4 regions of the Ferdinandcohnia sp. QZ13 genome follow, and region 1 is predicted to be linked to each of the others. Evidence: riboswitches for the same ligand, from Rfam matches in the RefSeq annotation. Region 1 holds a riboswitch; each other region holds the start of a gene.
The links. A riboswitch is a leader RNA that binds a small molecule or an ion and turns the genes downstream of it on or off. The one in region 1 is predicted to bind cyclic di-GMP.
Positions count from the first base shown of each region.

Region 2: linked by a shared signal. The riboswitch ahead of RGU12_RS19310 (peptide chain release factor 3) and the one ahead of RGU12_RS11315 (sensor domain-containing diguanylate cyclase) in region 1 are both predicted to bind cyclic di-GMP.
Region 3: linked by a shared signal. The riboswitch ahead of RGU12_RS20740 (EAL domain-containing protein) and the one ahead of RGU12_RS11315 (sensor domain-containing diguanylate cyclase) in region 1 are both predicted to bind cyclic di-GMP.
Region 4: linked by a shared signal. The riboswitch ahead of RGU12_RS15435 (anti-repressor SinI family protein) and the one ahead of RGU12_RS11315 (sensor domain-containing diguanylate cyclase) in region 1 are both predicted to bind cyclic di-GMP.

Region 1 is NZ_JAVIVW010000001.1:2,320,943-2,324,098, reverse strand. Features, by position in the region: gene RGU12_RS11320 (ABC transporter ATP-binding protein) at 1-801, opposite strand, end outside; cyclic di-GMP riboswitch class I at 1,082-1,166, shown strand; gene RGU12_RS11315 (sensor domain-containing diguanylate cyclase) at 1,509-2,699, shown strand; gene RGU12_RS11310 (YxcD family protein) at 2,852-3,139, opposite strand; gene RGU12_RS11305 (hypothetical protein) at 3,127-3,156, opposite strand, start outside.
Region 2 is NZ_JAVIVW010000015.1:1,120,952-1,124,107, forward strand. Features, by position in the region: gene RGU12_RS19310 (peptide chain release factor 3) at 1-1,466, opposite strand, end outside; cyclic di-GMP riboswitch class I at 1,866-1,950, opposite strand; gene RGU12_RS19315 (DNA-binding protein) at 1,964-2,533, opposite strand; gene RGU12_RS19320 (NUDIX hydrolase) at 2,667-3,122, opposite strand; gene RGU12_RS19325 (hypothetical protein) at 3,134-3,156, opposite strand, start outside.
Region 3 is NZ_JAVIVW010000015.1:1,344,748-1,347,903, forward strand. Features, by position in the region: gene RGU12_RS20735 (methyl-accepting chemotaxis protein) at 1-988, opposite strand, end outside; gene RGU12_RS20740 (EAL domain-containing protein) at 1,331-2,053, opposite strand; cyclic di-GMP riboswitch class I at 2,295-2,379, opposite strand; partial or broken gene RGU12_RS20745 (catalase) at 2,854-3,156, opposite strand, start outside.
Region 4 is NZ_JAVIVW010000015.1:348,497-351,652, reverse strand. Features, by position in the region: gene RGU12_RS15450 (TasA family protein) at 1-186, shown strand, start outside; gene RGU12_RS23775 (DUF5658 family protein) at 346-642, shown strand; gene RGU12_RS15445 (hypothetical protein) at 657-860, shown strand; gene RGU12_RS15440 (helix-turn-helix domain-containing protein) at 902-1,228, opposite strand; gene RGU12_RS15435 (anti-repressor SinI family protein) at 1,398-1,526, opposite strand; cyclic di-GMP riboswitch class I at 1,556-1,645, opposite strand; gene RGU12_RS15430 (YqhG family protein) at 2,024-2,818, opposite strand; gene RGU12_RS15425 (DEAD/DEAH box helicase) at 2,796-3,156, opposite strand, start outside.

The DNA.
Region 1 (3,156 bases):
ACCTTGGTCAACACAGTCAAATGTCTTTCCAACAAATTCAACTAAAAAGTCACGATGCATTTTTCCTTTTACGATATTCGATTCTCCGATAAAATCAGCGACAAAGCGATTGATTGGTTCGTCATATATATCGATAGGGGTGCCACTTTGTTGTATGTTTCCTTTATTCAATACAAAAATCTCATCAGACATAGCAAGTGCTTCCTCTTGGTCATGTGTGACAAAGATAAAGGTAATACCAAGGCGCTTTTGAAGGTCACGAAGCTCATATTGCATTTCCGTACGAAGCTTTAAATCGAGTGCTGATAATGGCTCATCCAATAAAATAATCTCTGGCTCATTCACGATTGCTCGAGCAATTGCCACACGTTGTCTTTGACCACCAGACATTTCTCTAATTTCACGATTTTCATAGCCAGTAAGGTTAACGAAGCTTAGGGCTTCTTTCACTTTTTTATCGATTTCCGATTGCTTCATTTTTTTTATTCGTAAGCCAAAGGCAACATTCTCATATACATTAAGATGTGGAAATAACGCGTAATCCTGAAACACTGTATTAACCTGACGCTTATTGGCAGGTGTGGTGTTTACTTTTTTACCATTAAAATAAACCTCTCCATCTGAGGGTTCGATAAATCCTGCAATCAAACGCAATATCGTTGTTTTTCCACATCCAGATGGACCAAGAAGGGTATAAAACTTTCCTCTTTCAATTTCAAAGCTGACATTGTTAAGGACAGGTGGGTCATTGTCATATTGTTTCGTCACATTTTTAAACTGGATAATAGGTATACTGTTCATAGCAACCCCCTTCTTTCTATATAAAATAAAATGATAGTTTTTGTGTAATCCGGCATAATTATACACGAATCGGCAAAAAATTCAATAACATTCATAAAGTCAAGGTGTAAAAGTATAAATTACAAGATAGTATATTGACCGAAAAAAGCAACTAGTAAATTAGTCGTAGGAATAAATTAACATTTTTAGAAAAAGGTGATGTCAATTCCATTGACCAAATGTGAAAATAGAAATATAATTATAGTACAATTTAAAATAATCTTTCTTTAAAGATAATTGTATAAAGGAAAGGCAAATTCATTGAAAGATGAAGACGCAAAACTATAGGGGCTAAGTCCAGTTGGACATGCCAGCCAGTTGCCGAGTAAAACTCGTATCGTAAGAGCGAAGATTAATCGGTATGTGATTAGTCTTTTTTTTTATACCATTAAGTAAGTTGTTGCTACTATTTTACTAGATTTTTGGATAAATTAGCATGTTCAAAAAGACGGGAAAAGGACCGCGCGTCTACAAAATTGCCTCTTCCTATGTGACGACATTTTAAGACGGTGAAGCTTTACCAGCGTATGTAGTATACGTGAGGAACTCCAGAAACAAGTCAGCATGCTTCCACAGGATGTTGGCATTTAGTTGAAGTTCCTCACTCGATGTGACATTTTTAACCGATCTTTTGAACATCCTTTAAAAAATTTTGGAAGTGATTATGCATGAAGAAAACCATCCAGAATCTGAACGTACTAAGAAAACTAAGCGAATTAATCGACAAGGTTGGTTCCGAAAAGAATCTGATTTCTGACGAGACTCGTAGCTTTTTTGACGAAATTGGTCAGGAACAAGAAGAACAAGAGATTACTAACACCCTTTTAACCCAACTCCAACAAATGAACGAACAAATGGAAAATATGCATTGGATGAACAAGCATTACCGTATCCTTCATGAATTTGCCCAAATTTGCAGCAAAACCCTAAATGAAAGCGTTCTTCTTCAGAAATCCTATGAGATGGTTTCACGTGTTATGCCAACGGATTCGTTTTACATTGCCTTGCATAATCCAGGTGATGCGCATATTCAAATGATTTTTATTATGGATAATGGTGAGCCTGCTCCACCTAGCACCGTAGAGTTTGGTGAAAATTACACATCAAAGGTTATTAAAACACGAGAAATCGTTCACCTCAAACATCGAAATCAAAACATTGAGTATGATACGAAAATGGGGGAAGGGGAGCAAGACACAAGATCTTGTCTTTTCGTACCAGTTGTGATGGATGATCAAGTAAAAGGTGTCATTTCGGCGCAAAGCTATAGGGATTTCGCCTATCGGAAGGAGCACGAGGATCTTTTGCAAATGATCGGTGCACAGGTTATCAACTCGATTGAAACTGCTCGATTATATGGAAAAATTTATACAATGTCCCGTACAGACGAATTAACTGGATTAAAAAACCATCGTGCTTTCCATGAGGATTTAGCACAATTAATTCGAAATGATGATGGCGAAATTACAGTTATGATGATCGACTCTGATGATTTAAAGAAAGTAAATGACCGCTTCGGCCATGATGCTGGTGATTTATATTTAAAGATCCTTGCAGACGGCATAAAAACGCTTTGCGATGATAACATGGAAGGCTATCGATATGCGGGGGATGAGTTCATGATACTCATTAAAACCCACATCGATTTGGGTGTGAAGGATATTTACTTTAAGTTAAAAGAGTACTACACGGAACACCCACTTATCGTTGATGATGAAAAAATCACCGTTTCAATTAGTACTGGCGTCGGTGTCTATCCGTATAACGGAACGACTGTTGATGCGTTGAAAAAAGCGGCAGATCAAGCACTGTACGCTGCAAAAGAAAGTGGAAAGAATCGCATAGTTTTGGCGAATTAAAAAAGCTCATCCATTTGGATGAGCTTTTTACAGTATTCTTGTCCAACATGTTCAAGGTCACAAGCCAACGCTCTGGAGGAAGGCATAAAGCACATTCTGTCAGCGCTCGTCTTGTGCTTGTCACCGACAGGCGGACACGATTAGCGCATTTCTTAGTTAATATGGGCAATGATGCCTTCTTCATCGTCTAATACAAGCTTAATTCCTGCATATGGGTCTCGATTCATAAATTCTCCAAGCCATAAACGAATCGCTTCGATTAGGTTTGCCATAATGAGGACCTGTTTACGGTCGTTGACATATGCTTCAGCGGAGAACCCGTAGTCATCATCATACATAAGCTCTACTTCGACTTCTTCTGGTTTTACTTGCTTTTTCAAGCCTATATAAACACAAATCGCATTAATAATTTCTTGTTCGGAAAGAATTAACGTCTCCATGGGTCTGCCTCATTTTT
Region 2 (3,156 bases), on a different contig from region 1:
CGGTCACGAACAAGTAAACTTCTTGAATCGAATAGACGTGTATCTACATTCTTGTTAGCAATCCATCTTGGAATCCGGTTCCCGAGGGAACTAAATTCAACTGAAACATTGTACTCTGCTTCTAATCGATATTCAAACACATCATATTGAAGCTGACCAACCGCACCTAGAATGAAATCATCATTTGTTTCCTGTCTGAATAATTGAATCGCACCTTCTTGTACGAGTTGCTCAATTCCTTTTCTAAATTGCTTCGCCTTCATCACGTTCTTCACGCGAACCTTACGATACATTTCCGGTGGGAACACAGGTAACTCTTGATAATGCATATCTTCTTTACCAGCAATTAATGTATCACCGATTTGATATACGTTCGGGTCATAAATACCAATAATATCCCCAGGATATGCCTCATCAACTGTTTCACGGCTTGCCGCCATAAATTGTTGGGTCTGATTCAATTTGATGGATTTACCGGTACGAGTAATGTTAACGCTCATGCCTCGTTCAAACTTTCCAGAGCAGACACGTAGGAACGCAATTCGATCCCTGTGCTTCGTATTCATGTTTGCCTGGATTTTAAAAATATACCCCGAGAACGTTTCGTCCTCTGGTGGAACTAGGCCAAGATTTGTTTTACGAGGCTTCGGTGCTGATGCGAATCGTAAAAATGTATTAAAAAATGTTTCCACACCAAAGTTTGCGAGTGCACTACCAAAAAATACAGGAGTAAGCTCTCCGTTAGCGACACGCTCCACATCAAAATTGTTTCCAGCTTCATCTAATAGGAGTAACTCATCTTGTGTACTGTCATAAACCGGTGTATCTGTAATGGCTGGATGCTTGCCGTCCTCTAGCTCCTCTAAAGGAATGATTTTTTCATCTTCGTTCCCAGTAAAATGAACGAACCGATTGTTATAACGGTCGACAATCCCTAAAAATCGTTTGCCCATACCAACTGGCCAGTTCATTGGATAGGACTCAATCCCAAGCACCTCTTCAATTTCCGCTAAAAGATCAAGTGGATCCTTACCTTCACGGTCAAGCTTATTAATGAATGTAAAAATCGGAATTCCTCTCATTCGACAAACTTTGAAAAGCTTAATCGTTTGTGGCTCAACACCCTTTGTGGAGTCAATGATCATCACAACACTGTCAACAGCCGTTAATGTCCGATACGTGTCCTCACTGAAATCCTCGTGTCCTGGTGTATCCAAAATATTGACGTAAAAGTCTTCATAAGGAAAACTCATCACACTTGATGTAACCGAGATTCCACGTTGCTTTTCGATTTCCATCCAGTCCGATGCAGCGAATTTTCCTGATTTTTTTCCTTTAACTGTTCCCGCTTCACGAATCACGTTACCAAACAAAAGCAATTTTTCAGTCATCGTCGTTTTCCCAGCGTCCGGGTGTGAGATGATGGCAAATGTTCTTCGTTTTTGAACTTCATCTATATAGCTCATGCAAATTATCCTTCCGTTATCACAATTTCTATCTAAAAAAATATATCACATTAAAAAAAGAACTACAACGTGAATTGATTCCAATTTTCACGAGGAATATCAAAAAAAGAGGCTATTCTGTGATACACATCACAGCCTACTACACAGGTTCACACTATACTAAAAGTAGAAATAGAAAAAATACTGTAATGAGGTGAAGGTTACATGTTTGTAGCATATTTTCTTACTTTAAGTATTATTCTTACTTGTGTCGGTTTTGCAGTACAAATTATGAATGGCGTTAAAGAGTTAGATAGTAAGTCACTAGATCAATAAGCTAGCAAAAAGAAAACGGGAGAGGCTAGTTACCAACTAGTCTCTCCCACTTTTTCGTCATCAAATAAAGGTACCCTTCCATTCTATAGCAACCCGGCCGCCATAGAGAGTTCTCCTTAGGCCCGTGGCTTTGCGTCATTGTTTTTCAACAATTTTGCCTTTTGTATAGTTTGGTATTCTGCTTATCTAATGGCGTTACGCATACGCTGATATTTACGTTGAATGCTAATTGGGCTACGGTTTAATTTTTTTCCAATGTCTGAAAATGGTTTACCCATTGCGACAAGCTCAATCATGGAATGAATTTCAACAGTAGTCCATGACCGGTAATTGACCCTCTTCTGCTTGGAACGTTCCCCTTCAACCCAGCTAGGTTCAGGTACGATTGCATTTTTTTCAATTTTGGAGAAGTCAATTCGGTCTTTATTGATCTTTGCCCAATCCCAAAAATCTTCAGGTTTAATAAAGTAAAATTTCCGTGTATTTCGTGTTGCCTTTTTTGTGTACTTTAATCCATGGTTGTCAATCCAAAGCTTTACAGACTTTGGATCAATTTTTAATAGAGTTGCCAATTCATGCATCGTTAACTGACCGGTGAAAGACTTTGTATTGGAAATCCCTAATCTCTTAATCTTTAATTCAACGGCCGTCTCCGTTCTATGTAGGTGACTCGCAATCGTAGAGATTTTCATTCGACCTACATTGTCCTTGAGAAACTCTATTTCTTCATACGTCCATGTTCTTTTCTTCAAATCAAAATTCCCCTTTTCATTCTTAATCGCACTAAGAATGAAAGGCCTTTTGATGACATACCACTATCATATCATACTATTGGACTAAAAAAACATTGGTAAATTTATTTTTTTGAAGATTGTCAAGTGCTTTTTATACTTTTCTAGTTTGCCGGTAAGTATGTAGTAAATTGGAAATAAGCGGATTAATGTTTTCTGGAAGTGAATAGAGACTAAAGAACTGTACATCAAGCCCTTCTTCACGATTCACGTCAAGCTGTCCTCCAACAATCTCTCTTGTGATATAAGCGATGGTAATGGGATAAAACTCATCTCCATTTGGTAGTTTGACAAAGTGGCCTTTTCCGGAAAACACGCCTACTAGTTCCATTTTTCCGATTTGCAGCCCTGTTTCTTCTAGTACTTCTCTCCTACCCGCATCTTCTGTGGATTCCCCTAATTCTAAAAATCCTCCAGGAACACCCCAAACACCGTCTTTTCGTTGCTGAAGCAAGATTTCACCTTTTTCATTAATTACTCCAACTGCCGTACCAACTAAATTAAGCGGTCGGTTGCCAACAACTTTTCTTAGCTCTTCGATATAGCCCATGACAAATCCTCCTATCTTTTAATCTCTGAAAACA
Region 3 (3,156 bases), on a different contig from region 1:
TTGACTCACCCTGTGATGCAACTTTCATGATTTCTTGAGAGAAATTCCCCATATTTTCATTTAGGGCCGTCGAAGATTGAGCTTGTTCTTCTGCTCCAGCTGATAACTCTTCCATTGTTGTTGCAATTTGCTGGCTACCTGCCAATACTTCATCAGCGTATTGCGTAAGTTGCTCCCCCCTGCTCTTTACGTCACCGGAAACAACTATTATATCTTCTACGATAGTACGAAGACTATCATTCGTTAAATTGACTGATTGTACAAGTGCACCTATCTCATCTTTTGATTTTGTTTTCAATGGTTCGTGTTTTAAATCCCCATTTGATATTTGTTTCATCCGTTCCACTACCATTTTGATTGGTTTCGAAATAATGTACGAGGTTACAAAACCAACAATGAGACTCAATACAATAATTAGGACTGTAATTATTGAAGTTACAGTTAATGATTTATCACCATTTGATATTGCATCTTTTCCTAATTCTGTTAATCTTTTCTCCCTCTCTGCCGCTAACTTTTCATAGCCAGACATTAAATCACGAGCCTCTGGTGTAAGTTTTTCAAGATTTCTAAGTGCCAATTCTTCATTTCCCGCATCGTATTCATTAAACACTTCAGTGGTTATGCTTTCTCGCCAATCAACAGTACGCTTTATTAAAGCATCAAATTCATCGGTAACCTGTATCTCCCTAATTACCTTTTCTGCCTGCTTTCCTTGCTCTGAATACTCATTAAATCGTTCCTTAAAGTCACCACCAAATAATACATATCCTCGTGCAGTTCCAATTCTATTTGCAATGGATGCTACTAATTTTTCATCTGCTATCAATAATTGAACTTCGTCGTCAACCATAATCTCGATATTTTGGTTTGCTTTCTTCGTAACATAAAAGTTATAAACTCCCAAAATAACAACTAACAAAATAACAACGAAAAATCCAAATAAAATTTTCGTCCTAATACTTTTAAAATTCGTAATTTCACTCATTAATTTTCCACCTTCATTATTCCTAAATTTTCATCTGCTTTTTATAATTAAAAACTCTATCATGGCCACTAATTAGTAATCTTTTACTTATCTCATGTATGTTTAATAAACAAACTATTTACATTAATGAATCTTGCTTGCTCATTTCCTGCATTACACCTTTGATTTTGTATAAATCTCATAAAATATATCAAGTCACGATTTCAAAACAACTTTTCATCTTTATTTTTCTCTGTTAGATCAAGGTATCAACATAACTGCTTCTGCTAGTTTTAACTACAACCTTCATAAGTTGATGATTCTAATTTCAGAATCTTTTTTTCATAACTTTACTTAATTCTGTCAAACAAGGACTGGTTGAGGTCTGGATAAGAAGTATCCTTGACAAAACTCCACACCCAATGATTGTGCTACATGTAATTCTTCTATTGTTTCTACTCCCTCCAAGATTATCTTTGTATCAGAGTCGTAAAAGTATTGCAAAAGTAATAAAATCATTCTTTGTTTCTGAGATGAATTAGGTAGATTTATAGAAAAATATCTTTCAAGCTTAAGATAATTGGGTTCTAATTCAATAAGTGTACACAAGGAAGCCCATCCGTGTCCGATATCATCAATTGCGATAAAATATCCCAGTTTTTGCAAAAAACGAACACGTTCTTTAATGAGATTAATATTCTCTATTACTTCAGACTCAACAATTTCAAATACTGAACGAAATCTTGAATTAGGGAACGCTTGTAATAAACTTTCTATAAAAGAGGGAAATTGAGGATTTAAAATCGTAGATGGATAAACATTTACGAATAACAATTCCTCTGTAAGTGATAGGCCACTTGAAAAATACGAAAAAAATGCTTTCCTAATTGATGCTGTATCCAATTCAAAAAGCCTATTTAACTCTTTTGCCCTTCTAAAGATCAATTCAGGATTTTCGTGATTTTTCCGAAAAAGAAATTCTGTTCCAATTTTTCTCATTTCATTTATGTTGTATATTGTCTGACCATGATGAAAAAAATCCTTCTTTCGAATCATTTGTTTAATATCAATATTGACCAATAACACAATTACTTTCATTCCTTAAACAAATTTCGATTCACGAAAATCTTCAATTAAAAACATTTTTCATCATAAAAAGACCTATTTTCAACAAAAATGCCGAAAACATCGGTATATTTTTACCCCAAAACCAATTCTTTGCTAGATTGAGAATGATAAAGGCGCCTAAGGTGTGAAAATGAAAGAAGCTGGAAGCACAAAAAAAGATGACTAAACCGAATAAACGGGAGTCATCTATCTCCGCCATTTCGGTAACCCGACTACCATAGCATGTTTGCTTTAGGCTCGTGGCTTTGCGTCCTTACCTTTCGATAAGTTTGCCGTTATCGTATAGCATATTCATTAATATATTACTTTAGACCTATTTATAATATGACAAAACTACTATAATTTCAACAAAATTAGACAAAATTCTTCAATTTTCTTTGAATATTGACTAGAAAGTAACATTATAAGCAGTTCCTATAGGGCACATCTTTTACGAAAAAAAAGGGGTATGAGCGGAAAAGTTATGCGTTTGTGAGGGAGTTGTAAGGTTGCAACTGGGCTTTTGGCCTCGTTTTTTGCTAAAAATAGTATTTCTGGCTTAAAAACAGTATTTTATGATTAAAAATAGTATTCCTTCAGTAACAACAGTATTTTTGAGTTAACGACAGTAAATAACGAATCGTCTATGGTCGTTAGCCCAACCTCTATGGCTCTTATTTTATTTTTATTGGCGTTAGCATGGACCCTATGGTCATTAATGAGGTTTCTATGGCTTTTAGCAAATTTCAAAGCTTTTTTTACCTAAGAAAGCATCGGTCCTGCCGAAACAGCTTTGCTCGAGTGTACTTAGAAACCGGCTCGTCGTCAACCTTGCCGTACGCTTCAAAATACCCGTGCGCCCCTGCCCCTCTTGCGTGAACCACCCTTTCTGGAACTCGTTCACGGTCAAAATGCGAGATCTTTTCAATAAAATCGTAATTCTCTAGTGTGGATGGCCCACGATTCCCAACTGTTCGGATATTTTGATTATCCGTAACCGGGTGTCCCTGCCTTTTTGTTAACGAATCAGCCGATTCCCCTGTGCCTAAGCGTTCATCGTGAGGTCCCCCCACTCCTTCCAC
Region 4 (3,156 bases), on a different contig from region 1:
ACTGAGGTTGAACTTAAATTCTATGCAGAAGGTACATTAGGTGGGGCACTTCCTGTTGACGGGCCAAAACTTCCCAAGACGGGAACCAATACCTTTAACGTTTTAATTGTAGGAATTGCTTTAGTCTTAAGCGGCAGTATTTTATTTTTAATTTTAAAAAGAAAACGCTTAAAAACCGTTCGCTAATCTATATAGATTGATAAGGTGATTGTATTTGCAATGATGTTCTTTATTAAGAAATGTTTTAATTAGAAATAGGAGCTGACTATTTCTCTCCATTGACAACGCTGTGTATTTTTTAAAAGATTCTCATCATGGATTCATATTAATTTAGTGAGGTTCTTAATGAAATTTATCCTCATACTCCTAGCAAACTTAAATCTATTAGACGCATGTATTACCCATTTTGGAATACTTTGGGGCCATATTTCTGAAGCAAACCCGATAATGTTTTCATTATACGAAATCCATCCATTTTTATTTCTTTTTGTAAAAGCAATGCTTTCCATATTTTTAATTGTACTTATTTTCATAATTCGTTTTCCAGTGAGTAAAATAATTCATACTTTATCCTATGTAGCTACTGCTTTCTACGTCTATGTTATTTCCCTCCATGGCTATTGGATTATTCAAATATCTTAAATGGAGGAAACCCAATGTATACGAAAACATGCCCAAAATGTAGCCAGCCTTCCTTTTGTAGCAGTAAGTATGGTGAATGGGACTGCCCGATATGTCAAGCCGATCTTTCAAGCCTTCGTGCACGTGATGCTGGTGATGTTTTTCATACGACTCTACATAAGAAATACACAACTACCCATCTATCTGAATCCCATACCGCTTTCGAAACATACATATAAAATAAAAAATGCTTCAGGCAACGATGTCGCCGAAGCATTTTCTATTTATTGTTCATTTTCCATTTGTTGAATTCTAAGAATGATCGAAATTCCTCTTTGGAAACTCCTGATTTCATTGCCTCTCGTACAAGCCTTGTCCATTCTGAATCAAGTTCTACCCTTTCAGGCTCTGATTGTTCGTGGAGTAATTCGTTTACTGTTACGCCTAGTACTGTAGATATTTTTTCAAGAAACTGGATAGAAGGATTTGATTGGAGATTCCGTTCGATTGAGCTCAAGTATGATTTGGCAACTCCTGCACGATCTGCTAGTTCAGATAGTGATAATTGTTTTTGTAGACGATATGTTTTAATACGTTGTCCAATCATTACTTTTCACCTTCCTTCCTATTTTTATTATAACATATAACGAAGAATATGTTTTATAATAAGAACATAAAAAATGTAAATAGTATAAAGAACCCGGTATATTAACCGAGTTCTTTGGCATCCAATTGTTTCTATTTTGTTGAAGTTCCTGTATGAATTATTAGGTCTGTTATGCTGTTTTACTTTGGAGGAAAGCTTGAATATCCTGGATGCTCATTCCCATCTCCACTGCTTCTAATATAAGGTCGATCCATTCCTGATCCAATTGCTCATTTTTGAATTGTACTTCATTTAACATTTGATTTCCTCCCAAAATACATTAGTATTCCAGGCAGTCCAGCCATCATAATTGTAATCTACAACCTTAGATCTGTGACTTTGCGTCCCTATTTTTCAATAGGTTTGCCTTTGTCTGTTCAAACCTTAGCTGACTGACCTAACACGATAGTCCATATATGTATAGAACCTTTGTATTACATTAAGAAGTATAAAACACAGAAATTACTTTTTCTGTAAAAAACTGTCGATATCAAAATATTTATAAAAGACTGATAATTAAACGTGTAAACTATCGAATAGTGGTTAAATACTCCTGTTTATGTAGAACAAACTCGAAGAACAGGGAGAAGGGCCTATGATTTGTTAACTAGTTAAAAGGTATGGTTAATGTATAACGATATTCTAAAACGATTTTTTGTAATTTTTCCAATGAAATGCAAGGTATTTGTCGAACGATTTTTTAGAAATCACCTTAAAAAAATGTAACCTACCCCCAAAAATGGGGATAGGCCTATTTCAGATCGCATTTTGACAAAGATAAAACAATCCGCCATTGATAATTTCGACAAGAACTTTCGGTTCGTATTGGTCCTTAAGTGCTTCTTTTTCAATTTCATAGCTCTCTGGTTTTTCGTCAATTCCCTCATAAAAGGCATCTAACAGAGCTAAATCCTCGTCCCAGCGTTGTCTCGCTTCATCTGCCCATGCATGATCCTGTGATTCCACATAGCCTCTCACATATTGCTGAAGACGATTGACACCACTTTGAGGTTTAACTAACGGTGACATTGTATACGTTAAATCAGGAATTTTTGGTGTGAGTGGTAGTTTTTCAAGTTTTTCCTGAAAATCCTCAACAATGATTCCGTTGATTAGCTGTAAGCCCAGTGACATTAACACGTCACGTTTACGGTCACTTTTATAGGAAACCTTTACATTCAACCCTAGCCAAGGGAAAAGGGGAGTATTTCCTTGAGTACCCGGAGGCTTTTGTTGATACAATCGAATATAGCTTGCTAGCTTTTTTGTAGATTCAAAAATTTGGTGCAAGCGAGGAGCACCGAAATGGATAAAGTCACCTTTTACACTGTCGGGCGTTTGGTCACGATCTGTAATCAATGTTAGCTTCATCGGATTCGGTTCTCCACCTGTTTTTTCAACATATGTCCAATAAAAGGGGCGGTTCATGAGTTGTTTATCCAAATCAATTGTCAATTGCACGGTCATATACCCAGGATGTCTTTCAAGAATTTCACAATGATTTGAAACAAAATAATTCTCAAGAAAATTAACGATTTCCTGTTGCTGCACGCTGCTCACCCTCATTTTGTTCTTCAAAACTAATAATCGAAGTTAAATTTTCCATTTTAATTCTCATTTCACCCTCACTCCGAGATCGAAGCATGATATCTTGTATATGATCTTCAATATTACCAAGATCCAGCCTCGTTAAAATATCATCTAGTTGACCAATGACACGTTCAAACAAATTAATTTTTTCATATAATAGCTTTAAAATATGCTCTTCAACCGTGTTCTTCGTTGCGAAATTATAAATATGAACATCCTTTTCCTGACCAAGACGATGAATACGTCCAATGCGCTGTTCAAGTCTCATCGGATTCCAAGGAAGGTCATAGTTGATAATA